DNA from 3 places in the Halomonas sp. BMC6 genome. Region 1 is predicted to be linked to each of the others. Evidence: riboswitches for the same ligand, from Rfam matches in the RefSeq annotation. Region 1 holds a riboswitch; each other region holds the start of a gene.
The links. A riboswitch is a leader RNA that binds a small molecule or an ion and turns the genes downstream of it on or off. The one in region 1 is predicted to bind thiamine pyrophosphate.
Positions count from the first base shown of each region.

Region 1 (9,970 bases):
GATAAAGATTCGCAGATCTAACGGCATTATTCTGCGGCCCTGTAAGGCTTTCTGCCCATGTCGGCGTGGCGGCAAACAAAGTAATAATCATCACTAATTTCAAGATTTTCATTATTATTTCTCCGTTTATTTATGGTGTGGCTCGTATCTTTAGTTTACTCACAACAACAGACTCAAAGTCAAATTTAGAAGCTGGCCGGACGAGGAACACCGACAGCGCCACGATTATGCAAATACTACTGATCGTAGAAGGAGTTGCATATCGTCTAGTCCCGCTCGGAAACCGGGTTAACTTTCATGGTAGTAACGCCCTGATGTTTTGATCCGACAGATCGCTAGCCCACAGCTTATTCCATTTTTCACAGGACGCGATCCATTGCTCTGCTTTAAAAGGGGCTTCCTTCGCCATTTGCTGAAATGTTTCAGGCCCTTTCTCTTTTGCCAGGCTGGAGCTGATCCTTATAGTTAATCACCACCATGGCGTTCTGATCGTAGTTATAAACCTTGAAGCGCAGCATGCTGACCACCCCTTGCCTGTTTTCCCGATCCTACCAAAACCTGGCTGTCAAAGAGGTTTTTCTAAAGCCTCAATGCTTGGGCTGAGCCGCCAGGACGGAGCGCCTCATAGTGCCGGTCAGCTTCACCCATTGGTTAAATTGCTAAGCTCACGTTTAATCCGAAAGCAATCAAACCTCAGTAATATCAAAGTCGAAAGTCCCCGCGATGTGTTGAGCTTTTTTAAGCTCGACGTGTTGGTATGCTGGGTGAGAAAGGATATTCGATATAGTGTGATAGTCTTCAGGGCTAATTTTGTTGCCCAAAACTATTTCTTTCAGCGCCTGCGGAGGGAATGTATGCAAGCCTGCTTCTCCTGACACCAGCCTATATTCTTGCTCATACTGCCATTTCTGAGACTTAACCAATAAATTCCCGCGCATAAGTCTCGAAAGTTGCTGAGTATAGAATTCATCTCCCAATTCATCTGAATAGTTGTGTCCATCCCATGGACGCACAAAGCTACCTAGTTCCTCCACTAGCTCCAAAAAAATATCCTTGTAAGCTGGTTGATCTCGATACTCGACGTGATCGCTGATAAAAACCCTCTCGATATCGAGTTCTTCGGTTTCAAATCCTAAACAAACACCTCGATGTCCATCCGCATAGTGGGACCATAGCAGAGCGTCACGCGGCGTCTTTGATAACGAGTAAATACCGACACTTTGGACAAACCGCTCGACAGCACCGTTCAAACCCAATTCCTCACCTGTGTTTGGATCTTTGAACTGGTGGGCGTCCAAGAGGAAAAATAGGAAACACTTTCTTTTTTCAGGGTGATCATCTAACTTCTCGACGATCTCTTTGGCTCGCTCATATTCTTGACGGATGCTAATCGAAGAATCCAGGGGATCATTCAACTGATTCGCTCTTGCAAAGTAGAGCTGCTGATTAATCAGTAGCTCCCATGTCCTTTGCCCACTGTTTCTGTATTTATAGCATCTCATCAGATATTCGAATCTTTGCGGCTAAAGAATTTAACAGTGATTATACGCCCCACCACGAAACCTCAATGAACGCGACATCACAATGACTGAGGTTTCATAGCCACCAAATTGAACCTACCTCATTGATTCTACAGCGAGCAAAGAGAATTTTGGCGATGTAGCCAAAATTCGCGGGGTTGCGCGTTTTGCTCGCCTCAACAATACTGTTTTTATGAACAGCATTGATGAGGCACTCTCCCATGACACTGATGGAACGCTTCAAGGTAATCATGGGGATCAAGCACTCCACTCCATCGCCTTTTCTTGGCGTTCATTGCCTTAACGGCAGACAACCTCTGTACGCCCAATAAAATAGCCTACCCTTGCATCTCCCCCACCCGCCTCCTACACTGCGCTGAATACTGCTTGACGGGGTGCCGGTGGAACCGGCTGAGATCGCTATACGGCTGGCTGCTACAGCAAGTCGTCACGGCGGGGCCCGTTGAACCTGATCCGGCTAGTACCGGCGTAGGAATCAAGCGGTGGTTGGGGTGCGCCGTGTTCACCTGATACCTTGCCCCAACTCACTCTCCTTTCGCCCGTGCGCCGGTTCGCTGTACCACCGGAGGCATCCAATATGGGCTACCGCTTTACCGATCTCACCACCGCTTGCCAGGACGATTGGCGCGCTTATATCGAGCACGATTTCGTGCGCCAGCTGGGCACCGCTACGCTGCCTGAGGCGTCGTTTCGCCACTACCTGAAGCAGGATTACCTGTTCTTGATTCACTTCGCCCGCGCCTATGCGCTGGCGGCCTATAAAAGCCCCACCCTCGCCGATCTTCGCCAAGCCCATGAAGGCCTGAAAGCCATTGTGGATGTGGAGCTGGGCCTGCACGTGGGCTTTTGTGAGGAGTGGGGGATTTCCGAGCAGGAGCTTGCCGAACTCCCAGAAGCCCGCGCCACGCTGGCCTATACCCGCTATGTGTTGGATACCGGCAACCGGGGCGACCTGCTCGATTTGCACGTGGCGCTGGCTCCGTGCCTGGTGGGCTACGGTGAAATCGCCAACTGGCTGAACGAGCAACCTTCCACGCTGCGCGGCGCGCAAAACCCGTTTGACGCCTGGATCGCCATGTACGAAGGCGAGGAGTTCCAAGCCGCTATGCAAGCGGAGCTTGCGTGGCTCGATGCCCGCTTGGCGGATGTTACCCCCGCCCGTTTTGCTGAGCTAAGCAAGATCTTCCGCGATGCCACCCGCCTGGAAATCGATTTCTGGCAGATGGGTTTAGACCTCTCTGAATAATGACCAACAACGACAAGGACACCGTCATGACCAAGACCGTTAAAAGCAAAACCGCTCACTTTTTAGCCGAAACCGCCCAGGTAGATGCCGCCGCCGTGGCGCCGCTGCCCGGCTCGCGCAAGGTGTATGTGGAAGGCTCGCGGCCGGACATTCGCGTGCCGTTTCGGGAAATCACCCTCTCGCCCACCAAAACCAGCGGCGTGGATGAACAGAACCCGCCGCTGCTGGTGTACGACACCTCCGGCCCCTACACCGACCCCAGCGCCAACATCGATTTGCGCCAAGGCCTGCCGGAGCTGCGCCGTGCCTGGATTGAAGAGCGCAACGACACCGAGTTTTTGGATGGCCCGACCAGCCAGTACGGCCAGCGCCGCGCCAACGACCCCACTCTTGCCCAGCTGCGCTTTGATTTAACCCGCACACCCCGCCGGGCGAAAGCGGGCAAGAACGTGACCCAGCTGCACTACGCCCGCCAGGGCATCATCACGCCGGAAATGGAGTTCATCGCCCTGCGGGAAAATCAACGCCGCCAGGCGTTGGGCACGGCGGAGGTGGAGCGCATTCTGGGCCATCAGCATGCAGGCCAGAGCTTTGGCGCTAGCCTGCCCAAGGAAATCACCCCAGAGTTCGTGCGCGATGAAGTGGCCCGTGGGCGGGCGATCATTCCCAACAACATCAACCACCCGGAAAGCGAGCCGATGATCATTGGCCGCAACTTCCTGGTGAAGATTAACGGCAACCTGGGCAACTCGGCGGTCACGTCTTCCATCGAGGAAGAAGTGGACAAGATGACTTGGGGCATCCGCTGGGGCGCGGATACCATCATGGATCTCTCCACCGGCCAGAACATCCATGAAACCCGCGAGTGGATCATCCGCAACTCGCCGGTGCCGATTGGCACGGTGCCCATTTATCAGGCGCTGGAGAAGGTCAACGGCATTGCCGAAAACCTCACCTGGGAGATCTTCCGCGATACGCTGATCGAGCAGGCGGAACAGGGGGTGGATTACTTCACCATTCATGCGGGTGTGCTGCTGCGCTACGTGCCGCTTACCGCCAACCGCGTCACCGGCATTGTCAGCCGTGGCGGCTCCATCATGGCGAAGTGGTGTTTGTATCACCATCAGGAGAGTTTCCTGTACACCCACTTTGAGGAGATCTGCGAGATCTGCAAGCAGTACGATGTGGCGTTCTCGCTGGGCGACGGCCTGCGCCCCGGCTCCATTGCCGATGCCAACGATGAAGCGCAAATGGCGGAGCTGAAAACCCTGGGCGAGCTGACCCATATTGCCTGGAAACACGATGTACAGGTGATGATCGAAGGCCCCGGCCATGTGCCCATGCACCTGGTGAAAGAGAACATGGATAAGCAGCTGGAGTACTGCGACGAAGCGCCCTTCTATACCCTTGGGCCGCTGGTAACGGATATTGCCCCCGGCTACGACCACATTACCTCCGGTATTGGGGCGGCGATGATCGGCTGGTTTGGCTGCGCCATGCTCTGCTACGTGACGCCGAAAGAGCACCTGGGCCTGCCCAATAAAGACGACGTGAAAACCGGCATCATTACCTACAAGATTGCTGCCCACGCGGCGGATTTGGCCAAGGGCCACCCAGCGTCGCAGCGGCGCGATAATGCCCTCTCCAAGGCGCGCTTCGAGTTCCGCTGGGAAGACCAGTTCAACCTGGGCCTAGACCCGGACACCGCGCGGGAATTCCACGATGAAACCTTGCCGAAAGACTCTGCCAAGGTGGCGCACTTCTGCTCCATGTGCGGGCCGAAGTTCTGCTCCATGAAGATCAGCCAGGAAGTGCGCGACACTTACCGCGACCGCACGCCGGACAACGCCAGCGAAAGCGACGCCGAAGCGGTGAAGCGCGGCATGCAGGAGCAGGCGGAAAAGTTCCGCCGGGAAGGGAGTGCGCTGTACCAGGAGGTGTAGCCCTTAAACACAACAACCGGAGCCAATGGCTCCGGTTGTTAATTCTGCGCAACAAGAATTACTTTTTCTTCTTGGCGCCCTCTTTGGCATCGCCCTTGCCTTTTTGCAGTTCGCCTTTGGCCTGTTGGGCTTTACCTTTGGCTTCGGTTTTGCTGCTACCGGTGGCCTTGCCTGCTGCTTCTTTTACTTTACCGGCGGCTTTGTTGGCCGCACCTTTCGCTTTATCTTCTTTGCCACTTGCCATGACGAACACCTCTAATCCGTTAGTAGGGAAATGGCCGCTCGCTGTGCGTCTTACGACATCAGCGTCGACTCTTTTTCAGCGTAGCTCTTTGTTAAAAAGTTGCCTCAACTACTTTTCGGGCAAGCACGTGGGTTCCCAGCGATTGAGCAGGTAGTGCAGGCAAATCATCACCGACAGCGTGCCGATCAGCGCCACGCTCATGGAAGAGAAGCGGTAAAGCGCGCTGTAGACCAAGTCTTGCTGCGGCCCTAACGACTGACCAAACAGAATCCCCATCGTGGTCAGCCCACCAAACCCAATCCCCGAGCCACCGCCTTCCAAGATATGCTCCCTGGCAAACAGCATTAGTCCCAGCCAATAGAGCAGAATCACCAATAAAAAATGGTGGCTCTGGGTGTAGAGTGCCAACTGCATGACCAGCGCGAGATTACAGCCCAGCAGCGTACCGACCGCACGCTTGGCTGCCGATGCCTGAGCGCCGAAATAACCCAGCGTGAACAGAATCAAGATGGTGGCCATTTGCGCCGAGAGCGAATCGCGTAGGTCAAATACCTGAAACACCACAAACGAGAGCGTGGCGGTGATGCCGCCAATCAGCGTTTCATGGCGGATTTGTGCCGCCGTTTTACTGCCTCTTGGCGGTGGCTGGCGAGGTTCTACATCGGGAAACAGGGTGTACATCAGCATGGCGATGAACACCGCCAGCACGCTGGCCATGAGATTACTGGCCAGCAGATCACTTAAATCCACCCCTGGATAGCTGGCAAAGTGCAGCAGAATGCTGAGCGTCAGCACGCCGTTGGCACCAAACAGAAACAGCGGGCCTTTGGCCATTAGGTTAAAGCGCAGCAGAAACAGGCCCAGCACCACCAGTGTCATCACCACGGGCATATGTTTTAACAGCCCAACGACCAAGCTGACTTCCAGCACGTTGAGGCTCACGTTGGAGAGAAACTGGCGAATGATCGAGCCATTTAACACCGTCACCAAGCCCAACAAAAACATAGGGAAGACGGTAAAGAAGACGCCATAATTCCACCCCATCAGTTGGCTGATGATAAACCCCAACGTGCCGCCACCCGCGACTCGTAGGCACTGGCGCAGCCCGTTCTGGCTAAGCGCCGAGGGATTGGGTACCGAACGAGGGGCGGGTGTCGCCGCGTGTGACTTTGAAGTAGCCAACGATCTCGCCAACCGTCTAATAAACATAGTGCAGCCAGCTAATGAGATGCGCCTGCAGCCAAGCAAACGGCTTGGCCAAGGCGTGCTCGACGGGCACTAATTGCACCGTGGCCCGCGCGCCGCTGGGCGGGAGTTCTTCCAGCGGTTCATCCAGCACGACGTGAATACGCACTCGCTGGGCGTCGCGCACCCATCGGTCAGAGGTAGGAATATCCACCAGTTGCCCGTCGGCGGCCTGCTGCCCTTCTCGCACACCGGCATCGAACGCGCTCACGTGGCCTGCAAAAATACGCCCCGGCAGCGCATCGAAGACGATCTTTGCGTCATCACCAGGGGCCACGTGGCGCAGGCTTTTTTCGCGAAAATCAGCCACCACGTCGACATTGCTGGCCACCAGCGCCACGGCTGGCTGGCCTGCCTGCACGTAATCCCCCGGCTGGAGCTGAAGGTTCGTCACTTCACCCGCTTCCCGCGCTCTAACCGTGGTACGCGCGATATCCAACTCGGCCTTCTCCAGCGCATTGTTAGCCTGGCGCAGCCGTAGGTTAGCATCGCCCTCTTCGCCTAGCTGTACTTCCAAACTATCGATTTGCGCACGAGCGGATGCTACGGCAGCTTGGGCCGTATGCTCAGCGGCCACTTGCTGTTCATACTGCTGGCGGGAGATACCCTGCCGCCCCAAAAGCGCCTCGGCACGGCGGCGCTCGCCGCTGCGCTCATCAAACGTGGCCTGAGCTGATGCCAGCGAGGCCCGCGCCGCCGCCAGTTCGGCGGTTAGCCGAGCGTTCTCCTGCTCAGCTTGCTCGCGATTCAACTCCGCCTGCTGCCGGGCAAGCTCGAACGGTGCCGGGTCCAGCCGAAACAGCACATCGCCCGCTTCTACCCGCTGGTGGTCACGCACCACCACGTCTTTCACCGGCGCGCTTAGCTCCGGCGCAATTCGCGTCACGGGCCGCATCGCCCGCGCCTCCGGGGTCATGGGCATAAAACTATCGGCGAGTAAGAAATAAACAAACAGCACAACAAACGCCGCCAGGGCTATTTTCACCCAGCGGGTAAATCGTTGATCAGGGGTCATTAGCGTTACTCGTTCACTGTTCCCAAACGGTCATGGCCCTTGGGTCGCGTTAGACGGAATACTTTAGTCTAACAAAATTATTAGCACGCTAACAATAATCTCTTGTTCGACGATAAAAAACCCCGCTGCCGAGTCTTTGCTCAGTCAGCGGGGTATGTCTTAGCCGGTTGGTATGGCTACTCGATTAGAAGCGGTAGCGTAGGCCAATGCTGTAAGCGTCTAGATCATAGTCTGCTTGGCTCAGGTAACGAGTGACATCTGCGCTAATCGCCAGGGTGTCGGTAACATCGACTTCTGCGCCTGCACCGAAGGAAACGTCGTCATCCCGGCCGCTCTCGTTCAGGCCAAAACCACTGGCGGTTAGTTTGACTTCCGAATAGCCTAGAAGACCAAACAGGCGGGCGTTGTCGCTAAGCGGAACGATACCTTTCAAAAAACCGCCCACTAAGTAGTCCAGTTCAACGTCTAGCCCATAAATGTCGTCTGAGCCGCCAGTGGCCCCGTGAAACTCAACGGCCAAGTACTCATCCAGCTTCATGCCTGCCACCAAACGCAGGCCCACTGAATCATAGCTCTCGTCTATACCCTCAAAATCTAACGTCCATGCCATTGCGTCTGCGCCTACGTACCCCTCGGGGTAGCCCGCATCAAAGGACTGCGCATGGGCGGCGGCGCTCACGAACAGAGTAGAGGCAATCGCAAGCGCTTTGGCTGATGTTTTCATGTTATTCCCTTAGTTTTAATACTTTTAGCGTCGTAAACAGCGGCGATACATTAACTAAAATTAATCGTCGTTGCAAAAAAACCCCGCTGCCGAGTCTTTGCTCAGTCAGCGGGGTCGTATTCCCTTGAAGCAGCGCTTAGCGCGCTAGAACATCAGAAGCGGTAGCGAAGGCCTACGCTGGCCGCATCAAAATCGTAGGCGGATTCGTCCAGGTAGCGCATGTAATCGGCCCCAACGGAGACGTTCTGCGCAATGTCCATTTCGGCACCCGCACCGTAAGAGAGACCGCTCTCGCGATTGTTGCTGATCTCGACTTCGGAGAAACCCGCAAGGCCATAGAGACGGAAGTTGGGCGCCACGGGGATGATGCCTTTGGCATACGCACCCGCTAGGTGGTCTAGATCGGCACCGCGATCCGAGCCGCCGGTGCCCAGGTGGCCTTCCAGGGCGAAGTAATCATTGAACTGAGCACCGCCGCGCAGGCGCAGGCCGACGTCATCGCGGGAGTCGCCGCGCTCAGGGTTCAAGCTCCAAAACATGGCATCGCCACCCACGTATCCTTGTGGGTATTGAAAGGACTCTTGGGCTTGGGCGGATGCCGCGAACGCACCTGCACCCGCCAAAAGCGCTGCAGAGGTCAGTGATAGTACGGTCATCTTCATGGGGATCACCTCAGTTAAAAAACAGTGTTTCCTTACACTTCGAAGTGTGGCCCAGCCCCCTGAAGAACGCAATTCACCCGCTCACGCTTGCATCGAGTTTCCTTTTTTCTTGCGCTGTTCATGACGTTTTCTAGCGCCCTTTCGACAAGCTCAGTACGACGATGCCCCCGACCACCACCGCGCCGCCCACGAGCTGGCTAGGGCTGAGCATTTGCCCAAGCACCAGATAGGCGATTAGCAGCGACGCCACCGGCTCGAAATTCATCACCGGCGCGTTGCGGGCCATATCCAACCGAGGCACGAAAATAAACAGAATCGAGAACCCGCTACCGTAGAGCAGCGCCAGCAGCGTTAGCCCTACCCAGCCGGTGCTATTGTCCGGCAGGCTCATACCGCCCGGCACGGCCCCTAAAAACCCACCAATGATCATGGCGATAAACACGGTTTGCATGGTGAGCAGGCTGCGCAGCGTACTGCCCACCCCGGCCAAACGATGCTCGGTCACCCACAGCGCACAGGCAAACGCGAACGCGGCAAATAACCCAAAGCCAATGCCTGCCAGCCACTCCGGCCCCATGGCATCGGCGTTGGCCACCCAACTGGGGATATCCAGCACCACCAACAGGCCAATCAAAATAGTGCCCATAATCAGGCAGCTGCGCAGCGATGGCCGAGGCCCGCCCAGCGCCCAGCTAATGAGCGCCAGTTGAATAGGAAAGGTATTCACTAGCAGCAGCGCAATCACCACCGGCAAGCGCGCCACAGCGGAATATAAGCTGACACTTTGCAGGGTAATAAGAAGCCCCACCGCGAGCTGCCAGCGCCACGCTCCCGAAGGCAGCCAAAGGCGCTTTTTCTGAAGGATGACCAAGGAGAGCAGAATCAAGCAAGCCACGCCTGAGCGCATCAATACCGCCAGAAGCAGCCCCGTGCCGTTATCAAACGCCAACCGAGCTGAGACGTGGTTCGCAGCGAACATCGTCGCCACCGTCATCATCAGCAGAATGGCAAGATGACGGGGTAATAGGTTGGGGCTAGAAATCGAGGACATAGGAACAAAAGGGCTCACGATGGGTTATATAAGGAACAGGATGCCGACATTTTACATAGAAGGCTAACTAAATTCTTCGCTGATTTTCCGCGTCGCAGCATGTTAAACTAAAGTCTATCCCCTTACCTCCTAACTACGTTACAAAGGTTGTTATGAACGCACCGGTGCTGGTTATTAACTGTGGCTCTTCTTCTATTAAATACGCTTTGATCGATGCTGACCCGCAGGCACCACGCTTAGCCGGGCTAGCGGAGCGCTTAGGCAGCAGCGACGCCCGCTTGAAAGGTAAAAACAGCGCC
Region 1 is NZ_CAXNSH010000001.1:1,658,097-1,668,066, reverse strand. Features, by position in the region: gene AB6K10_RS07900 (Ltp family lipoprotein) at 1-112, opposite strand, end outside; gene AB6K10_RS07895 (DUF2971 domain-containing protein) at 687-1,415, opposite strand; TPP riboswitch at 1,902-2,033, shown strand; gene tenA (thiaminase II) at 2,119-2,787, shown strand; gene thiC (phosphomethylpyrimidine synthase ThiC) at 2,814-4,730, shown strand; gene AB6K10_RS07880 (CsbD family protein) at 4,789-4,974, opposite strand; gene AB6K10_RS07875 (DUF2955 domain-containing protein) at 5,083-6,183, opposite strand; gene AB6K10_RS07870 (HlyD family secretion protein) at 6,173-7,234, opposite strand; gene AB6K10_RS07865 (porin family protein) at 7,419-7,958, opposite strand; gene AB6K10_RS07860 (porin family protein) at 8,111-8,620, opposite strand; gene AB6K10_RS07855 (DMT family transporter) at 8,751-9,671, opposite strand; gene AB6K10_RS07850 (acetate kinase) at 9,824-9,970, shown strand, end outside.

Region 2 (9,970 bases), 2.0 Mb from region 1:
CTTGAACGTGGTCCACGGTGGGCCGGATGTCGCTAACCAAATTGCCGACCATCAGGATATCAAGGCACTGTCGTTCATCGGTTCGACCCATGTGGGGTCACTGCTGTACAACCGCGCTGCCGCCGCTGGCAAGCGCATGCAGGCCATGATGGGCGCAAAAAACCACTGTGTCGTCATGCCGGATGCCAACCGTAGTCAAGCCATCGATAGCCTGCTGGGCTCTGCTTTTGGTGCCGCCGGTCAGCGCTGCATGGCGAACTCGGTGGTCGTGCTGGTGGGAGAGGCGCGCGAGTGGATCAAGGATATCGAAGCCGGTGCGCGCGGTATGACCGTGGGGCCGGGCACTCAGCGTGAAGCGGACCTAGGGCCGCTGGTATCGCCACAGGCCAAGGCCCGCGTCGAGCGCTTGATTACCGCAGGCGAAGCAGAGGGCGCCACGCTGCTGGTGGATGGTCGCGGCTACACGGTCGACGGCTACCCGGATGGTAACTTCGTCGGACCGACTCTGTTTTCCGATGTGACGGCAGACATGACGATCTATCGCGAAGAAATTTTTGGCCCAGTGTTGTGCGTCGTCAACGTCGAGACGCTGGACGACGCCATCGCTTTCATTAATGCCAACCCGAATGGCAACGGCACCTCGATCTTCACCAACTCGGGCTGGGTAGCACGGCGCTTCGAGACCGACATCGACGTGGGCCAAATCGGTATCAACGTGCCGATTCCAGTGCCGGTGGCTTACTTCAGCTTTACCGGCTCTCGGGCCTCGAAACTGGGTGACTTGGGGCCCAACGGTAAGCAGGCGATTGCCTTCTGGACCCAAACCAAAACGGTCACTGCCCGCTGGTTCGAGCCGGAAAACGTCTCAAGCGGTATCAACAGCACGATTTCGCTATAGCGCGCCCCGGGCGCAGTAAAGCGCCTCCTCGGCCGAGGAGGCGCGCAGCTCAATAACGTTCGAACAGCGGCAGGCTTTCCGAGAGCAGTTGGGCGATGGGACCCAGCTGACTTTCGTGAAGGACTAGCAAATAAGGCGCGTCCTGCTCCTCGCTGATGGGCACCAGCAGCGCAAACTCACCCTCCTCTAAATGAAACTCATGGATCTCGCGAGGGCCGTGGGGGGTGTCGCACTGGGAGCAGCGGTAGGTGTCATCTTCGCCGTAAACCAAGCGGTGGTACATCTTGAACAGCGTGTAGAGGGCGAGCCCACCTTCGAACGCGGGCCAACGGGCCGGCGTTTCGCGGATGTCGTCGGTCAGTGCGTTGCCATCTGCTTCGGCATCGGCAATGGCGTCGGCTAGCGGCTCGGCCAGGATGGCGGTTTGATCCGCAGGCAACGGTGCGTTTTTCTCGGCAGCCGTAGCGAAGCGCGTCACGGCAGCATCGAAATCTGTCAGGCTGTGCAGGGTAAAGTCGGCGTGCTGCAGGTCGGCGGGTTCGAAGCCACCGTTCTCCCAGCCGTGAATCACACGAAGCGTTACCTGACCTCGCTTCATGGGGCGGGCCAGCAGGGTGTGAAGCATGACGCGGATATGCAGCTGACGCTCATCCGTATCGTTTTCGAACGCACGGTAAGGGTCGGCGAACAGTTCATGCAAACGCCCTGGCGTGTGCTCTTTTGCTTCGGAGTATGACATGGTGGTTTCCCTGTTAGTACACCGCTTGGCTAATAGCGTACGGCTCTTATGACATTAAATCATTAAGAGTATGGCGAGCGTTAAGGCGTATTGAAAGACTCTTTAGTTAGCAATTTGTTACGAGTAAACGCCATTCAGCAGTTAGGCGCCACGTTACAAAAAACAGGAGTGCGTATGTCTGTCTCGATAAGTCGATTTACACTTCCTGAGACGCTAGAAGAAGTTCCCGAGGATATCCGGGAAGCCATGTTAGCGGTGCAGGAAAAAGCGGGCTTCGTACCCAACGTATTTCTCATGCTCGCGCATCGTCCCCAGGAGTTCCGTGCTTTTTTTGCCTATCACGATGCGTTGATGGAGCGGGCGTCCGATACGCTGACGAAAGCGGAAAAAGAGATGATCGTCGTGGCCACCAGTGCCCGTAATCGCTGTTTGTACTGCGTTGTTGCCCATGGCGCGCTGGTGCGTATTTATAGTAAAGACCCTTTGCTGGCGGACAATATCGCCATTAACCATCGCGTGGCGGGACTCAGCGAGCGTCATCGGTTGATGCTCGATTTTGCGCTGCATAGCGCCATCGAGCTGGGGGAGTTTTCAACCGAGTGGCAAATGCGCCTGGAAACCGTTGGGTTTACCCTGGACGACTGTTGGGACATTGGCGCCATTGCGGCCTTTTTCGGCATGTCCAACCGCTTGGTGACGCTGGCGGGAACGCCGCCCAACGCCGAGTTCTATACGATGGGGCGCGTCCCCAAACAGCCGGAGGAGAGTGCTCGACAGACCTGAGACTTTACTAATGCGCTAGTTTGATTGAGGATGTCGCCTCCATTCACTGTCGCCAGGGGAGCCCCATCGGGGCTGAGAATGCGCGTAACGCAGACCCTGGAACCTGATCCGGTTCGTACCGGCGGAGGAAGCGCGACATGCCTTACCTAACGTCTCTCGTATTAGGCGCAGCGTTGTGCTGCTTTGCTTTTTTGGGCCTTCGGGCCCGCTTTGGTGGCAGCTCGTTGGATGACTATGTCACCGCCCGCAATTCTCAAACCGCGTCTACCTTGGGGCTCTCCTTTTTGGCCTCGGGTATGGGGGCGTGGATTCTGTTTGCGCCCCCGGAAATTGGCGCGTTCGTGGGCCCCGTAGCGCTGCTGGGCTATGCGCTTGGCTCGGCGCTGCCTTTCATCGTGCTGGGCCTTTATGGCCCCAAAATACGCCAAGCGCTGCCGGAAGGGCGCAGCATCGCCGAGTTTGCTGATACGTGCTACGGCACGGGCGTGCGCCGCTTCGTCGCGCTCGTTTCCGTGGCTTACATGGGCTGCTTCCTGGCTGCTGAACTCACCGCCATCGGGGCGATTACCGCGCTACTCTCCGACGTGCCTCCTGCCGTGGTCATCATCGGGGTGGCGCTCACCACGCTGGTCTACACCGTGATGGGTGGGCTTCGGGCAAGTCTCGCCACCGACCGCTGGCAAGCGTGGCTGCTTTTGGCACTGCTGCTCGCCGTCGCCAGCGTAACGCTCTGGCGACTACCCAATATGCCGAGTGACGCACAACTCCCGTCGCTCCCCATCGGTAGCTCGCTCAGCGTCGCGTTGACGCTGGTGATCGCCGTGACGGCAGCGAACTTGTTTCACCAAGGCTATTGGCAGCGGGTATGGGCGGCCCAAGACGACGCGAGCCTGGGGCGCGGTGCCTTGCTGGGCGGCGGCCTGACCGTTCTGGTCGTCATGGTGATCGGTGGTGTTGGCATCATGGCAGCGATGAGCGGGGTCAGCCTCGGCGAGCCGCCCATGCCGTTTTTTGCGCTGCTTAGCGATGCCCCGGTATGGATCACGCTGCCATCCCTGGTCCTGGCCGTCACGCTGGTCACCTCGAGCGTCGACACTTTACAAAACGGTATTGCGTCACTGTGGGCCAGCGGCCACCGGCCCGAGGCCCTCAACAAAGCGCGCTGGCTCACCGTGGCCATCATGCTGCCCGTGATCATGATTGCTTTACAGGGGCTGTCGGTGCTGCGGCTGTTTTTGATTGCCGACCTGCTGTGTGCAGCGATCGTGGTGCCGGTGCTGCTGGGCTTGTGGCAACGAATGACACCGACGGCTGCGATCAGCGGTGGGCTAGCGGGGCTAGTAGGCGCCGTGCTGCCTGGCTGGCTGAGTCAAGGTAGCGTCAGCGCGGGAGTATTGGCCGCGACGTTCCCCGGTAGCGTACCGACACTGGGGCCGTTCGTGGGGGCGCTGCTGCTCTCCACGGTGGTGAGCGTGGTGTGGGCCGGGTTGACCCCGCGGCGTATCGCCGTGCGTTAAGTGGGGCGTTGAGCAGAAAATTCCGTTTCACGGTATGCTGTTAGGGGACTGATGACCACTTAGGTGTGATCGCCATGAGCCACCTGTTACCCCCTAACGAAACCGCCCGTTTGGCTGCGCTTAACGAGCTGGCCCTGCTGGATACGCCGAACGAGCCCGTTTTCGATCGCATCACGCGGTTGGTCACCGTGCTGCTCGGCGTTCCTAAGTCCACCATCAGCTTGATCGATACCGACCGTCAATGGTTCAAGTCGCAAGTAGGCATGGAGTTCTCCGAGAGCCCCCGGGACATGGCATTTTGCGCCTATACCGTGCTGGAGGACGAACCGCTGGTGGTCGAAGACGCTCAGAGTCACGAGCGCTTCGCTACCAATCCCATCGTGACGAAACCCGGCGGCATCCGTTTTTATGCCGGGATACCGTTGCGCAACTCCCATGGTCTAGTGCTTGGATCGCTGTGTGCGATGGATACGCAGCCGCGCCAGTTGACTCCTCAGGAACAAGCTGCGATGCAGGATTTGGCCGATATCGTGATCGGCGAAATTCATCTGCGCGAGCGGCTCATCAACGAGCAGAAAATTCGCGCTGCCACTCAGCAGTCGCTCACGGCGCTTCATCAAAGTCTTGAACAGCGTATTGAGCAGCGCACGCGTGAGCTCAATTTGGTGATCGAGTCTGCCTACGACGCCTATCTGAGCATCGATGCGCAGGGGCGCGTGTTGGACTGGAACCGGGCCGCCGAAAGCATGTTCGGCTGGAGCCGCAAAGACGCGTTGACGCGCCCACTCACCTCGCTCATGTTCCCACAGGGGCTGACCTGTGACGACGCCGCGATGCCCTTGACCTGCGACGCCATACGACGAGACGGGGTTCGCTTGCCGGTCGAGGTGCGGCTAAAGAGCTTTGAAGTGAATGGCCGCCCGCGCCGCAGCGTCTTCATCCACGACATTACCGAACGCCAGCAGCTTGAGCGTCTGCGTGACCAGCAGGCCCGAGAGGACGTACTGACGCGCTTGCCCAATCGTCGCGCACTGGATGAGCGGCTTCCCGAAGCGATGGCGCGGGTACGTCGTACCCTGGCGCCGCTTGTCGTGCTGTTTCTGGACCTCGACGGGTTCAAGCGCATCAACGACCAGCACGGCCACGGCATGGGCGATGAGCTGCTGCGTGAGGTCGCGCAGCGCCTTCAGAACGCCGTCCGCGAGACGGACTTCATTGCCCGTTGGGCGGGAGATGAGTTCGTCGTACTGCTCGAAGGGGTGACTACCGAGGCTCTTGAACCGTTGGCAAACAAGCTGATTCAGGTGATCGAAGAGCCGCTACACGTGGGGAGTGCCACGCTGCGAGTGAGCACCAGCATTGGCGTGGCGCTGTTCGTGCCCAACGCGGCTGAGACGCCACAGGAGCTGCTGAAACGTGCCGACGACGCCATGTATAACGCCAAACGCGCAGGTAAAGCGCGTGTCGCGTTGGCGCGTCCGGCGGATACCCCCAACCCTCTTTAACGAACCCAGGGACGCGTATGATTCGTTGTTTATTGACCACCCCAGAAGGCGATGTGCGTGAGGGCGATTTGAGCCTGATGGACGAGTGGAAACGCATGCCCACGGCACATCTGTGGGTCGATATGAAAGGCGAGAGCGAAACGCAGGAGCGTGACGTGCTAGAGCGTTTCGATTGCCACCCCATGGCGATCCAAGATGCTCATAAAGAGCGCCACCCCCCAAAGATCGAAGAGTTCGACAATCACACGCTGATCATCTATCGCGGTATTTCGTCGTTCGATGCCCAGCTCAATTTCGTGCCCCAGCAGGTCTGTTTCTTTGTTGGCGAGCGTTTTCTGGTCACGCTGCACCCCGGCGAGGCGCTCAGTATCGAGCGTTTATTCAATGAGCACGGCAAAGCCCTGCTGGCCCAATCGCCCGAGCAGGTCGCGTTAAGAGTGATGTATACCTCTGCGGGCTTTTACATCGACAGCTTGCTGGAGTTCGAGACGGAGTTGAGCGATCTCGAAGATGAGCTGCTGGAGAACGGCAACGATGTGTTGATGCGTAAAATCACCACTTATCGTTCTCGTCTGGTCAAAATGCGCCGCATCTTCAGCTACCACAAAGGCATCACACAAGAGCTGACGGCGTATGATTACGCGCATTTACCCCGAGGCGAAAGCGAAACGCTGCATGCCATTACCGATGTCGAAGAGCGTTTCGAGCGACTCTATACGCTGACGCAGATGTACTACGACATTTGTGGTGATTTGGTCGATGGCTATATCTCCATTTCGTCTCACCAGCTGAACATCACCATGCGCGTATTGACGGTGATTACCGCTATTTTCGTTCCGTTGACGTTTATCGCCGGTATTTACGGCATGAATTTCGAGTACATGCCTGAACTGAGCTATCAGTACGGCTACTTTTTCGTTTGGGGCGCCATGCTCGGAATTGGTGGGATTCTCATTTGGCTGTTCAAACGGAAAGACTGGTTTTAAAGCCCTTGCCGAGCCGTCAACTGCCGCAGACGGTACGCCAGCAGCATCAGCCCCAGTGCAATCAGTAGCCAAAGCGTGGCCAGTAGAATGGGAAACGCCTGGGCCCCCGCCATATCCAACAGTGGGCCGGTCAGTGACGGGATGACCAGCGCACCGCTGCCCGCAGCGGTGAAGATGGCGCCGGTGGTGCGTCCTCGCATGACGATCGACTGGTTGCACAGCGCAAACAGCGTGGGGAAGAAAGCCGAGGCGGATAGGCCAAACAGCAGCGCGCCGACGCTAAGCGGCAGCGCGTTGGCGTGCAGCCCTGCCGCCGCGCTCAACCCCAGCGCCAAGCAGCCGGCAAGCACCTGCCAAGGTGAGCAAACGCGCAGCAGCGGAATCGCCAGCAGACGCCCTGCCGATAGCGCCAGCCAAAACAGCGTTGCCAGCAGCGCCGCCTGCTCGGTGCTCAACCCAGAGAGCGTGCCATACGCGGTAACCCAACCGGCGAACGTAATCTCGATGCCCACATAAACGGAAAACAGCAGCATGAATAGCCCCAGCAGCAGCGGGTCTCGGTGCTTGAGGGCGGCCGCGGTGTCGGGATGAGGGTCGACGGTGGGCATGGTCGGGCTGACGAAGCGGGACAGCGGCCACAACATGACCGCCACGCTAGCCGCAACGATCCAAAACGTGAGATGGAACTGCCCGGTGAGCGATAGCGCGGCAATCATGATCAGCGGCGTCAGCATGTTGCCGAAACTAAAGCAGAAGTGCAGGGCGCTCACGTTGGGGCCTGCCGCATCTCGATGCAGCCATAGCAGCAGCGTGTTGCCTCCCGCGTTGAGCGATACCTCCGCAAACCCCAGCAGCATGAATAGAAGCGTCAACAGCAGCAAAAGCGGGCTAAGCGGAGCCACGGCTAGCCCAGCTACCGCCAGCACGCCCATCATCACCAGCACGCGGTGGCCGTTGAAGCGGTCCATGAGCAGCCCGGTGACCATCGCGCCGCTCATGTTGCCCACGGCGCGTGCGGTAAACAGCACGGCGATCTGGCTCATGGAGGCACCGCTGACCTCGGCCAGGTGCGGCAGGGCCGGGCCAAGCAGGCCGCCGGTCATGCCAATGGCAATGAACAGCCCAAAATAGGTCCAGGTGAGACGGCAATGGTACGTCGAGGGGAAGTGAAGCATACCGATCCTTGGCGAGGGCAGAGGCACAGTCAGTCGTCTAGCTTGACGGGTTTTGCTCTCCATCACTATTGGCGAAAAGTTGACGCCGCGCCATGTGGTTTGCCAAGGAGTGTGGCATGCTCCCACTCGACCAACGACTTGCAACTCACCGGAGAGTGACCACCATGACCCTCATGATCTTAGGCCTGCTGATCTTTTTAGGCGGGCACTCGGTACGTATCTTTGCGGAATCCTGGCGACAGCAACAGATCGCTAACCGTGGCCAGAGCACGTGGAAGCTGGCTTACTCCGTGGTGGCCCTCATTGGCCTTGCCATCGCCATATATGGCTACGGTCAAACGCGCCTCGACCCTATCCACCTATGGTTTCCGCCGATGGGCTTACGCCATGCAGTGGCGCTACTGATGCTGCCCGCCTTCATCATGCTGGTGGCGGCGTATGTGCCGGGCAATGCGATCAAAGCCAAGCTGGGCCATCCGATGATGCTGGCCGTCAAAATTTGGGCGTTTTCGCACCTGCTTGTGAATGGCCGACTAGGCGATGTGCTCTTCTTTGCTGCGTTTCTCGTCTGGGCAATCTTGGCGTTTAAAGCCGCGAAACAGCGTAGCCGTCAACAGCCCGCTGCACCGGCATCGACCTCGCTGGCGGCGACGCTGGCCACGGTGGCGATCGGCGTAGTGGCGTATGCCCTGTTTGCCTTCTACTTACACCCGGTGCTCATCGGTGTGCCGGTCTTCGGCTAGTCCCTTGAACCTCGCCCGGCGTTTGTTATTGTCGCGGCATATCCACTGAATAAGGAGCCCACCCATGGCCCATACGGATAACAGCGCGGCGATACCGGCCACGATGTCAGCGATGCTCTTAACCGGCCACGGTGATGTGGACGCGCTGCAGTACCGCCAAGACGTGTGCACGCCACAACCTGGCCCCGGCCAGGTGTTGGTGCAGGTCACGGCCACGGCGAAAAACAACACCGACCGCAAAGCACGCGAAGGGCTATACCCCACCAAAGGGAAAGAGGACGTCACTTCGTTTGCCATGGGCGGCTCCCCAACGCTGACGTTCCCTCGCATACAGGGGGCCGACGTGGCTGGGCGGATCGTCGCCGTGGGGGAGGGCGTTGACGCCCAGCGTATCGGCGAGCGCGGTCTGCTGGATTTCAACCTATACGCCGACGAGCGTCGTGACATCAACCTGACGCCGGACTACTACGGCCACGGTGCCGATGGCGGCTACGCCGAGTACGTGGCGGTGCCTGCCGACCAGTTCCACCACGTGGCCAACCCCGAATTGCACGATGCGGAGCTGGCGGCCATGGGCATGTGCTCCTATCAAACGGCCTACCACATGATGACTGCCGCCAACGTTCAGGCGGGCGAGCGCGTGCTGGTCAGCGGTGCCAGCGGAGGGGTCGGCACGGCATTGATTCAACTCTGCCGCATCGTCGGCGCGATTCCCTACGCCGTCAGTCAGCTTGATAAAGCCGACGCGCTGCGCGCGCTCGGCGCAGAAGCGGTGATAGATCGCGGTGACTTACCGACGTTTGTCGAGCGTGTGTTGGCAGAAACCAAGGGGCAAGCCATCGATGCCGTGATGGATCTCGTGGGCGGTGAGATGACCGACCTGTTTATCGACACCATGATTGGCGATATGCAGCGCCGCACCACGTATCCTCGGCTTTCCATTGCCGGTGCCAGCGGTGGCAATCTTAGCGAGATTATGTGGACCCGCATTTATCTGTATCAGGTGCAGATATTCGGGGTCTCCCACGGCACTCGCGAGGAGGCCGAGCAGCTAATCGCCTGGATTCGTAGCGGTGAGTTGAAGCCGGTGCTGCACGGCGCGTTCAAACTCTCGGAATTACATCAGGCCGAGCGCTACTTTGTGAACCGGGGCAGCAACTACCTGGGGAAAATCGTTATTGTCCCCGATGCTCAGTGGGACACCCACGGTGCACCGTTTGCCATTACCACTGCCTAGGAGCCGGGTGAGTGAAAAACCTTCATACGATTCAATTGTTGGACACACATGCCGGGGGCGATGTGAGCCGCATCGTCACTGGCGGTATCGATACGCTGCCCGGTGCCACGGTTCGCCAGCAGATGGAGTACCTGCGTGACGACGCCGATGGGTTGCGCCGTTTGCTACTGGAAGAACCTTACGGCATTCCCGAAATGTCGGTGGATCTATTGGTGCCCGCCACCGACCCAGAAGCAGTTGCCGGGTACATCATCATGGAAGTGATGGGTTACCCAATTTACTCGGGCTCGAACACGCTGTGTACGGCGACGGCCGTGCTGGAGACCGGTATCGTGCCCAAGCAGGAGGGGGTTCAGCGCTTCAAGCTGGAAGCCCCGGCGGGCTTGG
Region 2 is NZ_CAXNSH010000001.1:3,678,777-3,688,746, reverse strand. Features, by position in the region: gene AB6K10_RS17805 (CoA-acylating methylmalonate-semialdehyde dehydrogenase) at 1-898, shown strand, start outside; gene AB6K10_RS17800 (hypothetical protein) at 948-1,637, opposite strand; gene AB6K10_RS17795 (peroxidase-related enzyme) at 1,812-2,420, shown strand; TPP riboswitch at 2,465-2,568, shown strand; gene AB6K10_RS17790 (sodium:solute symporter) at 2,558-3,937, shown strand; gene AB6K10_RS17785 (diguanylate cyclase) at 4,012-5,442, shown strand; gene AB6K10_RS17780 (magnesium transporter CorA family protein) at 5,460-6,428, shown strand; gene AB6K10_RS17775 (MFS transporter) at 6,425-7,603, opposite strand; gene AB6K10_RS17770 (NnrU family protein) at 7,768-8,346, shown strand; gene AB6K10_RS17765 (zinc-binding dehydrogenase) at 8,411-9,583, shown strand; gene AB6K10_RS17760 (proline racemase family protein) at 9,595-9,970, shown strand, end outside.
Region 2: linked by a shared signal. The riboswitch ahead of AB6K10_RS17790 (sodium:solute symporter) and the one ahead of tenA (thiaminase II) in region 1 are both predicted to bind thiamine pyrophosphate.

Region 3 (9,970 bases), 660 kb from region 1:
CGGCGCGATTACCGCACTCATTGGCGCGAATGGCGCCGGTAAGAGCACGCTGATTCAGGCCATCATGGGCGAACTCAGGCCCATTAGTGGCAAGGTGATATGCACGGTAGATAACGCCCGCCGCGCTTGGCTGCCTCAGCAGCTGGCGCTCGACCTGACCTTCCCAATGAGCGTGGAAGAGCTGGTGATGACCGGCAGCTGGCCTAGCCACGGGGCCATGAAAGGTTACTGTGCGGCCCACTACCGCAAAGGCCGTGACATCATGGCACGCCTGGGCATTTCTCACTTGGCTCACCGCCCGCTGGGCGAGCTGTCTGGGGGCCAGCGCCAGCGGGCGCTAATTGGCCGAACGTTGATGCAAGAGGCCGAGCTGCTGCTACTGGATGAGCCGTTTGCCAACGTGGACAGCGACACCGTCGATATCTTGATTCGTATTTTTCGCCAAATGGCCGATGAGGGCGTGACGATCATCATCGTGCTGCATGACATGGATCACCTGCGCCGCTTGGCCGACGAAGTGCTGATGCTAAGCGGTGGTCATGGCCGTTGGGTCGCGCCCAGCGCGCTGAACCAGCAGCACGCGCCTGCTCAAGTGGTGCCGTTTACCTTAGGAGGCCGCCATGCTGGCACTGCTTGATGCGTGGCTGATCGCGCCGTTCGATTACGGCTTTATGCGCCGTGCCGTGGTCGGCGGGCTAGCGCTTTCACTAGCCGCTCCGCCCCTTGGGGTATTTTTGGTGCTGCGCGGCATGAGCCTGATTGGCGATGCCATGGCCCACGCGATCTTACCCGGCGTGGCGCTGGGCTTTTTGCTAGCGGGCTTTTCGCTGCCGGTGATGAGTGTCGGTGGCGTGCTGTTTGGGGTCATGGTGGCGTTGCTGGCGGGGGCGGTCTCGAAGATGGGCGGCCAGCGGGAAGATGCGGCCATGGCGAGCTTTTTTATCATTTCGTTGGCCGCCGGGGTCATGCTGATCTCCATGGGGGGCAGCAGCGTCGACTTAACCCACGTGCTGTTCGGCTCCATTTTGGCGATTAACTCCACGGCGCTACTGCTGATCGCCTCGATCAGCACGCTGATCGTCATCACCCTGGCGGTTATTTTCCGCGCCTTGGTGGTGGAGTGTTTAGACCCGCTGTTTCTACGCGGCCAAAACCGCCGCAGCGGTTGGGTACATAGCGTCTTTTTAGGTCTGCTGGTGCTCAACTTGACGGCGGGCTTCCAAACCCTGGGCACGCTGATGGCCGTTGGCTTAATGATGTTGCCCGCCACGGCAGCGCGGTTTTGGAGCAAGCGGTTAGAGGGCTTGATGGGCATCGCCGTGGTGTTAGCGATGCTGGCCAGTACCGGCGGGCTGCTGCTGTCGTTCCATTTGGACACGCCATCTGGCCCGAGCATTATCTTACTGGCCGGGGGAGCGTACTTGTTCTCGGCGCTGTTTGGCCGCTACCACAGCTTGGCCGCGAAGTTACGGCGTAAAACCACGCCGCTGGCGATGGAGCAGTCGCATTAGCGGATGATCGTCTCACGTTTATTTCATCATCAGGAGCATGTTATGTCGCTTATCTCTTCATCGCGCTGGTTAGTCGGCGTCTCGGCCATGTTGGCACTGCCCGCGGCCATGGCGAACGAGCGGGTTCAGGTCGTCACCAGTTTCTCCATCTTGGCGGATATGGTCGAGAACGTCGGTGGAGAGCATGTGGACGTCAGCTCCCTGGTCGGCCCGGATGGCGATGCCCACGTTTACTCCCCGAGCCCTGGCGATGCCCGCGCGCTGGCCAGCGCCGATCTGGTGGTTTTCAATGGCCTGCTGTTCGAAGGCTGGATGGAGCGACTGATCGACTCCAGCGACTACCGCGGGGCGCTGGTGACGGCGACGGATGGCATCGCCCCACGTGCGTTCGCAGCGCATGACGAGCACGGGCATGACGAGCACGACGATCATGAAGCGCACGATGAACACGACCACGACGCGCACGCTCATGACGCGCATCACGACGAGCATGCAGAGGACGATCACAGCGAGCACGTCCATGGCGATGACGACCCTCATGCGTGGCAAGATCTGCAGCAGGCGAGGGTCTACGTCACCAATATTCGTGATGGCCTGATCGAGGCCGATGGTGCCAACGCGCAGAGCTACCAAGCCAATGCCGAGCGCTACCTGGCAGAGCTGGATAGCGTTGATGCCGAGATTCGTGAGCTGCTCAGCGAGATTCCTGCGTCGGCCAGCGTGATCACCGGGCACGATTCGTTTGGCTACTTCTCCAGCGCCTACGGCGTAAATTTCCTCTCGCCGGTTGGTCTCTCGACCGAAGCCGATCCCAGCGGTGCCAGCATGGCCGCCCTGATCGATGTGATCGAGCAAGAGAACGTACAGGCGCTGTTCCACGAGAACATGACCAACCAGGCGATCATTACGCAGTTGGCAGAAGAGACTGGCCTTCCCATCGCCGGCACGCTGTATGCGGATGCGCTGGCCAGTGAAGGCGATGCCAGCACCTACCTGGGCATGATGCGCCACAACGCCCAGGTGCTCCACGATGCTCTGGCAGCGCCGGGCCATAATGATCCTGGTCATGACGACCACGACCACGACCACGACCACGACCACGACCACGACCACGACGATCATGGTCATGATCACTGAGCCATGTCGTAAAGACGTGCCGTAAAGAATCGAATACCGCCTGCGCCAGGCGGTATTTTTTTGCGTTGCATTTTGTCGTGAGGATGGGGAGACTGGCTCCACCATGCGCCGCTAACGTTGTTTAAACCCCTGCAAAGAGCCACTACCATGCGCCTAAACGCCGACTTTAGCCACTTTGCCTGTGTCACGCCGGAGCAGTATCGCTGGGTCGCCTCGCCCAGCGCAGGCGTAGAACGAATGATGCTGGACCGCATTGGCGATGAGGTGGCCCGCGCCACGAGCCTGGTACGCTATGCGCCCAATAGTCAGTTCAGCCGCCACACCCACGGCGGCGGTGAAGAGATTCTCGTGCTCGAGGGCGTGTTTGCCGACGAACATGGCCGCTACCCGGCGGGCAGCTACCTGCGCAACCCCATCGGCACGGGCCATACGCCCCACATTGGCGATGAGGGCGCGCTGATTCTCGTGAAGCTCCACCAGTTCGATGAGAACGACCTGCTCCAACTCGCCATTCCCGCCCACCGTTTGCCCTGGCAGCCTGATCGTCGGCCCGGCATCACGTACAAAATGCTGCATACCTATCAAAGCGAGCGTATCAGCCTGGAGCGCTGGGAGTGTGACATCGTCACCGACTATCCTGCCCTACCGGGCGGATTGGAGCTGTTCGTGCTGGAAGGGTCGCTGTGCGATGCGGACACCGAGTACCCGGAAGGGAGCTGGTGCCGCTACCCGCCGGGGGCTGCGCCACGGCTTCGCGCAGGCCAGGCCGGGGTAATGATGTACGTCAAGCGCGGGCATCTGTCTGACGCTTCTGACGACTAGCGAGCTAGCCCAATAAACGGCAGCAGGGTGAGCAGAGCGATCATGAGCACCGCAACGATCACTAGCGTGACCTGCAGCGGGTGCGCCACGAAACGTCGCCACAACGTCGGCGCCTCATCGCGGGCCAACGCGTTTTCATGCGCTTTGCGCGCCTTTGCTTGCCGCTCGGCCTGATAGTGCGCCAGCACCGTTTCGGCATCGTCTCGCTGGGCAGGGTTGCGCAGCCAAATGGCATCGACTCCCAGGCGAAAAAAGCCCGCCTGGGTTTCGTACACATCGAAGCCATGCGCTTCCAGCAGCTGGCGAACCTCCATGGCCTCTTCGTCGGTCACGTGACGCAACCGAAACAGCAGATGCGCCATATCAATCGCCCATGGCGGCCATACGGTCTGCTTGAATCACTTCGATCCAGTAGCCGTCGGCGTCCTTGACGAAGATCACGTCCTTCATCTTGCCCTGGTCGGCGCGCTTGACGAAGGTCACGTCATGCTCATCGAACCACGCCTGCGCGGCTTCCAAATCCGGTACGCTAAAACAGATATGCCCGAAGCCCTGCGGCTCTGCATTGCCGTCATGGTAGGCAAAGTCCTGCTCGTTTTCGGTACCCCAGTTGTGGGTCAGCTCCAATAGACCTTTCTGGCTAAAGGTCCACGCGGTCCGCGCTTGGGTCTCTTCCGGCACGTTATCACCGGCCTCTACGTTAGCCAGGAAGTAGAGCGAGAACTGCATCTCCTCGAAGTCCAAGCGCCGCAGTACCTGCATTCCAAACACCTTGGAGTAGAACGCCAGCGCGCGCTCGGGGTCTTTGACCCGCAGCATGGTGTGGTTTAAGCGAAAACCCTGTGTTTGCGGGGCGGCTGGGGCAACGCCTGGATGCTGTTCACCTTGATACGACATGAGACTCTCCTTATGGGGGGTGACGCTTTCGTGGATACGGTGCAAATTCTTTGACGAACGTAGTACTTTGTACAAGGCTTAGGCTGCTAAGCGCCCGCCATTTGACCATCGCTCCAGCGCATCGGTCATAACGTGCGATGGCGCGTTTAATGTCTAGTTATGAGGGCAAGGCGCTTGGAATTCCAGCCCGGCCCGAAGGAGTCTCTATGTCCCGTGATCGAAACGTACTGGGTGAGCCACTCACGCCCTGCTGCCATGCCCCAAAAACCGGCTTCTACCGCGACGGCTTCTGTCGCGTCGGGCCTGACGATGTCGGCATCCATTCGGTGTGCGCCATGGTGACCGAGGAGTTTCTGGCTTTCTCCAAGGCTCAAGGTAACGATCTAGTGACCCCGCGCCCGGCCTTCGGCTTTCCCGGCTTGAAGCCCGGCGACCGCTGGTGCCTGTGCGCCCACCGCTGGGCCGAAGCAGCCCAAGTGGGGCTTGCACCACCGGTGATTCTCTCGGGCACAAACGAGCGCACGCTGGAGATCATCCCTCTGACCAAACTTCAGCAACACGCGCTGGATGCCGTGCACTGACCTCTCGGCACGCGCTCTGATCGAATGCGCCTGGAAAAACGATGCAGACCTTCTACACTTCTATCTCGATAGTTTTACAAATTCAACCGTGATGCCCTGCGAATGGCGTCAGATAGGAGAGCGTCATGACAGCCATCGATATGACCCTTGGCGATCGCCTGACTCTGAAGCAGCTGAGCCATGCGATTCAAAACGGCTTTTCCCCTATTGTCGAAGTCGAGTCCATGGACGGTATCTACAAGGTGCGCTTTCACCATGCCAACGGTGTATCGGACCTGAGCGACGCCGAAGGCCGCGTCAGTACCTTTTTGGGAACCGGTGAAATCCGTGACACCCTGGGCCAGCTTGGTCTGACCCACGGCGTGCTGACTTTCGCCGACCAGTGCGGCGATGAGATGATTGGCGTGTCGGGCCGTGCCATCACCCCTGATGAAATGCTTACCTACGGCACGCGCATCGCGTTTCGTTAAGTCTCTTCCGGCGGGGCTTTACAGCTCCGTCCAAGGCTAGGATAGTAGCCACCAACGACAGGGGCGCCGCCCAGCGGCTGAGAAGCACCCTTCGAACCTGAACCGGATAACGCCGGCGTAGGGAGTCGTGGTGCCTCTCACCACCTCCCTGGCCGGGAGGATACTATGACCTACCCCCCGCTTGGCGATATGCTCGCCGCTCTGCGCGAAACCACGCCGCTCGTCCACTGCATGACCAATTACGTGGCCATGAACAGCACGGCCAACCTGCTGCTGGCCACGGGGGCATCGCCCGCGATGCTGCACGCCCCCGAAGAGGTCGCCGAATTTACCGCGCTGGCAGGTGCGCTTTCTATCAATATCGGCACGCTCTCTACGCCCTGGGCCGAATCGATGCAGCTGGCGGCTCGCACGGCCAACGCAAGCCAAACGCCGTGGGTGCTAGACCCGGTGGCGGTCGGGGCAACCGCCTTTCGCCAGCAGGTGTGCCAGGCGCTGCTGCCCCACTGGCCCAGCGTCATTCGCGCCAATGCCTCTGAAGTGATGGCGCTCACCGGCTTGGCAAGCCAAGGACGCGGAGTCGATGCAACGGCATCCACCGATGACGCCGCTCAAGCAGCCATATCGCTCGCGCAACGGCAGCACTGCATCGTCGCCATGACCGGCGAGACCGACTTTTTGACCGACGGTACCCACCATTTCCGGCTGACCGGGGGCCACCCGTTGATGCCCCGTGTCACGACGCTGGGCTGTGGATTGAGTGCGCTGGTGGCCGGGTTCGTCGCCGCTAACCGCGAGCACCCGCTGACGGCAACGCTGGCCGCCCTGGCGTGCTTTAGCATCGCCGGGCATCGTGCTGGCCAACGGGCCGATGGGCCGGGCAGCTTTCAGGTTGCCCTCTTGGATGCTCTGTACCAGCTCACCCCGGATGATCTCTCGTCGCTCAGCCAGGTGGAGGCGCTCCATGCAGTGTGATCTCTCGCTCTATCTAGTCACCGATGCCATCCTGTGCGCGGACGCTGGCCTTGAGGCGACGGTGGAGGCCGCCGTCAAAGGCGGTGTCACCGTGGTACAGCTGCGCGACAAACACGCCAGCGACGCGGCGATGGTCGCCCAAGCCAAGCGGCTCAAAGCGCTGCTGGCGGGCACCAGCGTGCCGCTGATCATCAACGACCGGCTAGCCGTGGCCATCGCCAGCGGCGCCGATGGCCTGCACGTGGGGCAAAGCGATACCGCCGTACAAGAGGCGCGTGAGGTGCTGGGACCGCATGCCATTTTGGGGCTGTCGATCAACACCGTCGCGCAGCTTCGTAACGCGCCCATCGCGCTGTTGGACTATGTCGGGCTAGGCCCCATTTTCGCCACCGCCAGCAAGCAGGATCACGCTCAGCCGATAGGCTTCGATGGTTTGGCCGAACTCGTCCGCGCCTGCCCGCTGCCCAACGTGGCGATCGGCGGCTTGAAGGCGCAGCACGCCGCCCAAGTCAGGGCCGCCGGTGCCAACGGTTTAGCGGTGATTTCCGCCATCTGCGGCCAGCCTGACCCTTATCAGGCGGCGCTGGCGTTTCGCGCCCCATGAGCAAGCTCGATCAGCTCGCCGCCTTCGTCAAAGTGGCCGAGCTCGGCAGCTACACCCGTGCCGCCGAGGCCTTGGACCTCTCACGCACACGCGTCTCGCGGCAGGTCATGGCGCTGGAGGAGACGCTGGGCGCTCGCTTGATTCAGCGTACGACTCGGCGGCTGCATCTCACCGATGCCGGAGAGCGCTATCTGGCTCGCGCTCAAGCCATTCTGCTGGCCTTGGACGAGGCCGCTGCCGATGTCGGTAGCGGCACCAGCACCGTCAGTGGACGCCTGCGCATCAATGGTCCGATGAGTTTTGGTACCCGCTACCTTGCCCCGCAGGTAGCGCACTTCATGCAGGCACACCCGGCGTTAGACGTACGCTTGGACCTGAACGACCGTCGCGTGGATTTGCTGGAAGAGGGCTACGATGTCGCGATTCGCATCGGCAGCCTGCCGGATTCCAGCCTGATCGCCAAGCGTCTGACCCGCTGCCAGCTGGTGCTGTGCGCGTCCCCCGGCTACTTGGCACAGCATGGCACCCCTCAGCGCATCGAGGATCTGACCCAGCACCACTGCCTGCGCTATCGCAGCGGGCAGAACAGCGGCGACTGGCGCTTCAATCAGCAGCACGTCAGCGTCACGGGGCCACTAGAGAGCAATAATGGCGACATGCTGACGTATGCCGCCGAAGCGGGGTTAGGCATTGCCCAGCAGCCCAGCTTTCTGATTCATGAGAGCATCCAACGGGGGCACTTGGTGCCGCTTCTGTTAGACCTTCCGCCGACCTACCTAGACATACACGCCATCTACCCCGCGCGGCGCTTTCTGCCCGCCAAGGTGACGCGCTTCATCGACCAGTTGGTCGATGCCTGGGGAGACCCACCGGTATGGGAACAGGGGCTGGGATTGTCGCGCATTTCGCAACAGTGAAGTGCCAATCGGCGGGATTATCATCTCGCTCTGCTGACGTACAGTTGTCTCATCGCATCCACGGTGATGCACACACACAGCGAGAGAGAGCTATGACAACCTTAACGACCCCTGCTGCAACCCTACATGCCACCGCCTTACTGCGCATTAGCCTGGGCGTGATGGCCCTGGCCCACGGCTTAATGAAAGTGTTCGTGTTTACGCTTCCTGGCACGGTGGGCTACTTCGAATCGCTCGGCCTGCCCGGTTTCATGGCTTACTTGACCATTGCGGCCGAAGTCGGCGGCGGCCTGGCTTTGGTGCTGGGCCTATACACCCGCTGGGTGAGCCTTGCGCTAGTGCCGGTGCTGCTCGGCGCCGCCTGGGTACACCTGGGTAACGGCTGGGTATTCTCCAACCCCGGCGGCGGCTGGGAGTTCCCAGTGTTCTGGGCCGTGGCTCTCCTGGTACAGGCAGGCCTAGGCAGCGGTAGCCTCGTCATCAGCCGCCGACTGGCATGATCCAATGGCCTGCCGAGCCCCTCGTCTCGGCAGGCCAATCGACTGGAGTGCGTTCCATGTTACCGAGTCTCTTCATCTCCCACGGCTCTCCCATGCTGGCCCTCACCCCCACCCCTGCCCATCACTTCTTACGGGCACTGGGCCGCCACCTTCGCCCCAAAGCCGTCTTGGTGGTCTCTGCACATTGGGAGACGGACCACCTACAGGTCAGCCGCAGCGCCGCGCCTGCGACCCTCCATGATTTTGGCGGTTTTCCCGACGCGCTGTTTGCCGTGCAGTACCCAGCGCCCGGTGACCCCGCCTTGGCAAGCCGACTGGCCGAGCAACTAGGGGCCACAGAGGTGGAGCGCGGTCTGGATCATGGGGCCTGGGTGCCGCTGTCACTGATGTATCCTGACGCCGACGTACCAGTGGTATCGCTCTCGCTACCCAGCCGCTGGGGAGCTGAGGCGTTGCTAACGTTAGGTGAACAGCTAGCGCCGCTGCGCCAAGAAGGGATACTGGTGATCGGTTCGGGCAGCTTGACCCATAACCTCTACGAGCTACAGCCTCAAGGTAGCCAGGTGCCGACCTGGGTCGACCGTTTCGCCGAGTGGGTGCATGCACGGCTGCGAGAGGATGATCGCGACGCGCTCGTCCACTGGCAAAACGCGCCCGATGCCCAGCGCAATCACCCCACACCGGAGCACTTTCAGCCGCTGTTGGTGGCGATGGGGGCGGGCGGCCGCGCAACACAACGACACCATAGCGTCGAGCACGGCGTGCTAGCGATGGATGTCTATCAGTTTGCCTAACGTCTACGCCGTGGGGCGGCGTTTCAAGGTGGTGCGTCGGTCATGATAAGCAATGGCCAAACCACTTAGCATAATCAGCGCACTGCCTACCCAGACCCAAAGGTCCGGCAATTCTCCCCAGAACCACCAGCCCAACAGCACCGCCCACAGCATGGCGGTGTAATCAAAGGGCGCGGCAATGGCGGCAGGCGCATAGCGAAAAGCCAAGGTAATAAACGCCGTCGCCCCCACTCCCAACACGCCCGATACCAAAAATCCGAGCCAATGCCATGGCTGTGGCGTTTGCCATACCCACGGCAGGCTCACCGCGGTGACTGCCAGCGGCACCATGGTCATATAGAACACCATCGCCCACAGATGCTCGTTGGCACCATAACGTCGCGCCGTCACCATCATCAGAGCATAGAACACCGCCGCTGCGAGAACGATCATCGCGCCCAGTTGAAACGCATCGCCGCCGGGACGCACGACGATCAGCACCCCCACAAAGCCTAAAAGCGACGCCACCAGCACCGGCGGGTCGATACGCTCACCCAGCAGCGGTACGGAGAGTAGCGTCACGAACAGCGGCGCCACGAAGGCAATCGCCGTGGCCTCGGCCAACGGCAGCAGGGTCAGGCCCCATACGAAACAGACCATCGTGGCGGTGTAAATCACCCCCCGCAGCAGATGCACGCCTGGACGCCGGGTACGCAGCTTGCGCAATCCGCCACTAAAATGGGCCAGCAGAGCAATCAACGGCAGCGATACCAAGGTGCGGAA
Region 3 is NZ_CAXNSH010000001.1:994,732-1,004,701, reverse strand. Features, by position in the region: gene AB6K10_RS04810 (metal ABC transporter ATP-binding protein) at 1-637, shown strand, start outside; gene AB6K10_RS04805 (metal ABC transporter permease) at 621-1,511, shown strand; gene AB6K10_RS04800 (metal ABC transporter solute-binding protein, Zn/Mn family) at 1,554-2,648, shown strand; gene AB6K10_RS04795 (cupin domain-containing protein) at 2,796-3,470, shown strand; gene AB6K10_RS04790 (DUF6164 family protein) at 3,467-3,832, opposite strand; gene gloA (lactoylglutathione lyase) at 3,834-4,367, opposite strand; gene AB6K10_RS04780 (DUF2237 family protein) at 4,574-4,948, shown strand; gene AB6K10_RS04775 (hypothetical protein) at 5,074-5,418, shown strand; TPP riboswitch at 5,468-5,559, shown strand; gene thiM (hydroxyethylthiazole kinase) at 5,584-6,393, shown strand; gene thiE (thiamine phosphate synthase) at 6,383-6,997, shown strand; gene AB6K10_RS04760 (LysR family transcriptional regulator) at 6,994-7,914, shown strand; gene AB6K10_RS04755 (DoxX family protein) at 8,007-8,414, shown strand; gene AB6K10_RS04750 (class III extradiol ring-cleavage dioxygenase) at 8,471-9,208, shown strand; gene AB6K10_RS04745 (DMT family transporter) at 9,212-9,970, opposite strand, start outside.
Region 3: linked by a shared signal. The riboswitch ahead of thiM (hydroxyethylthiazole kinase) and the one ahead of tenA (thiaminase II) in region 1 are both predicted to bind thiamine pyrophosphate.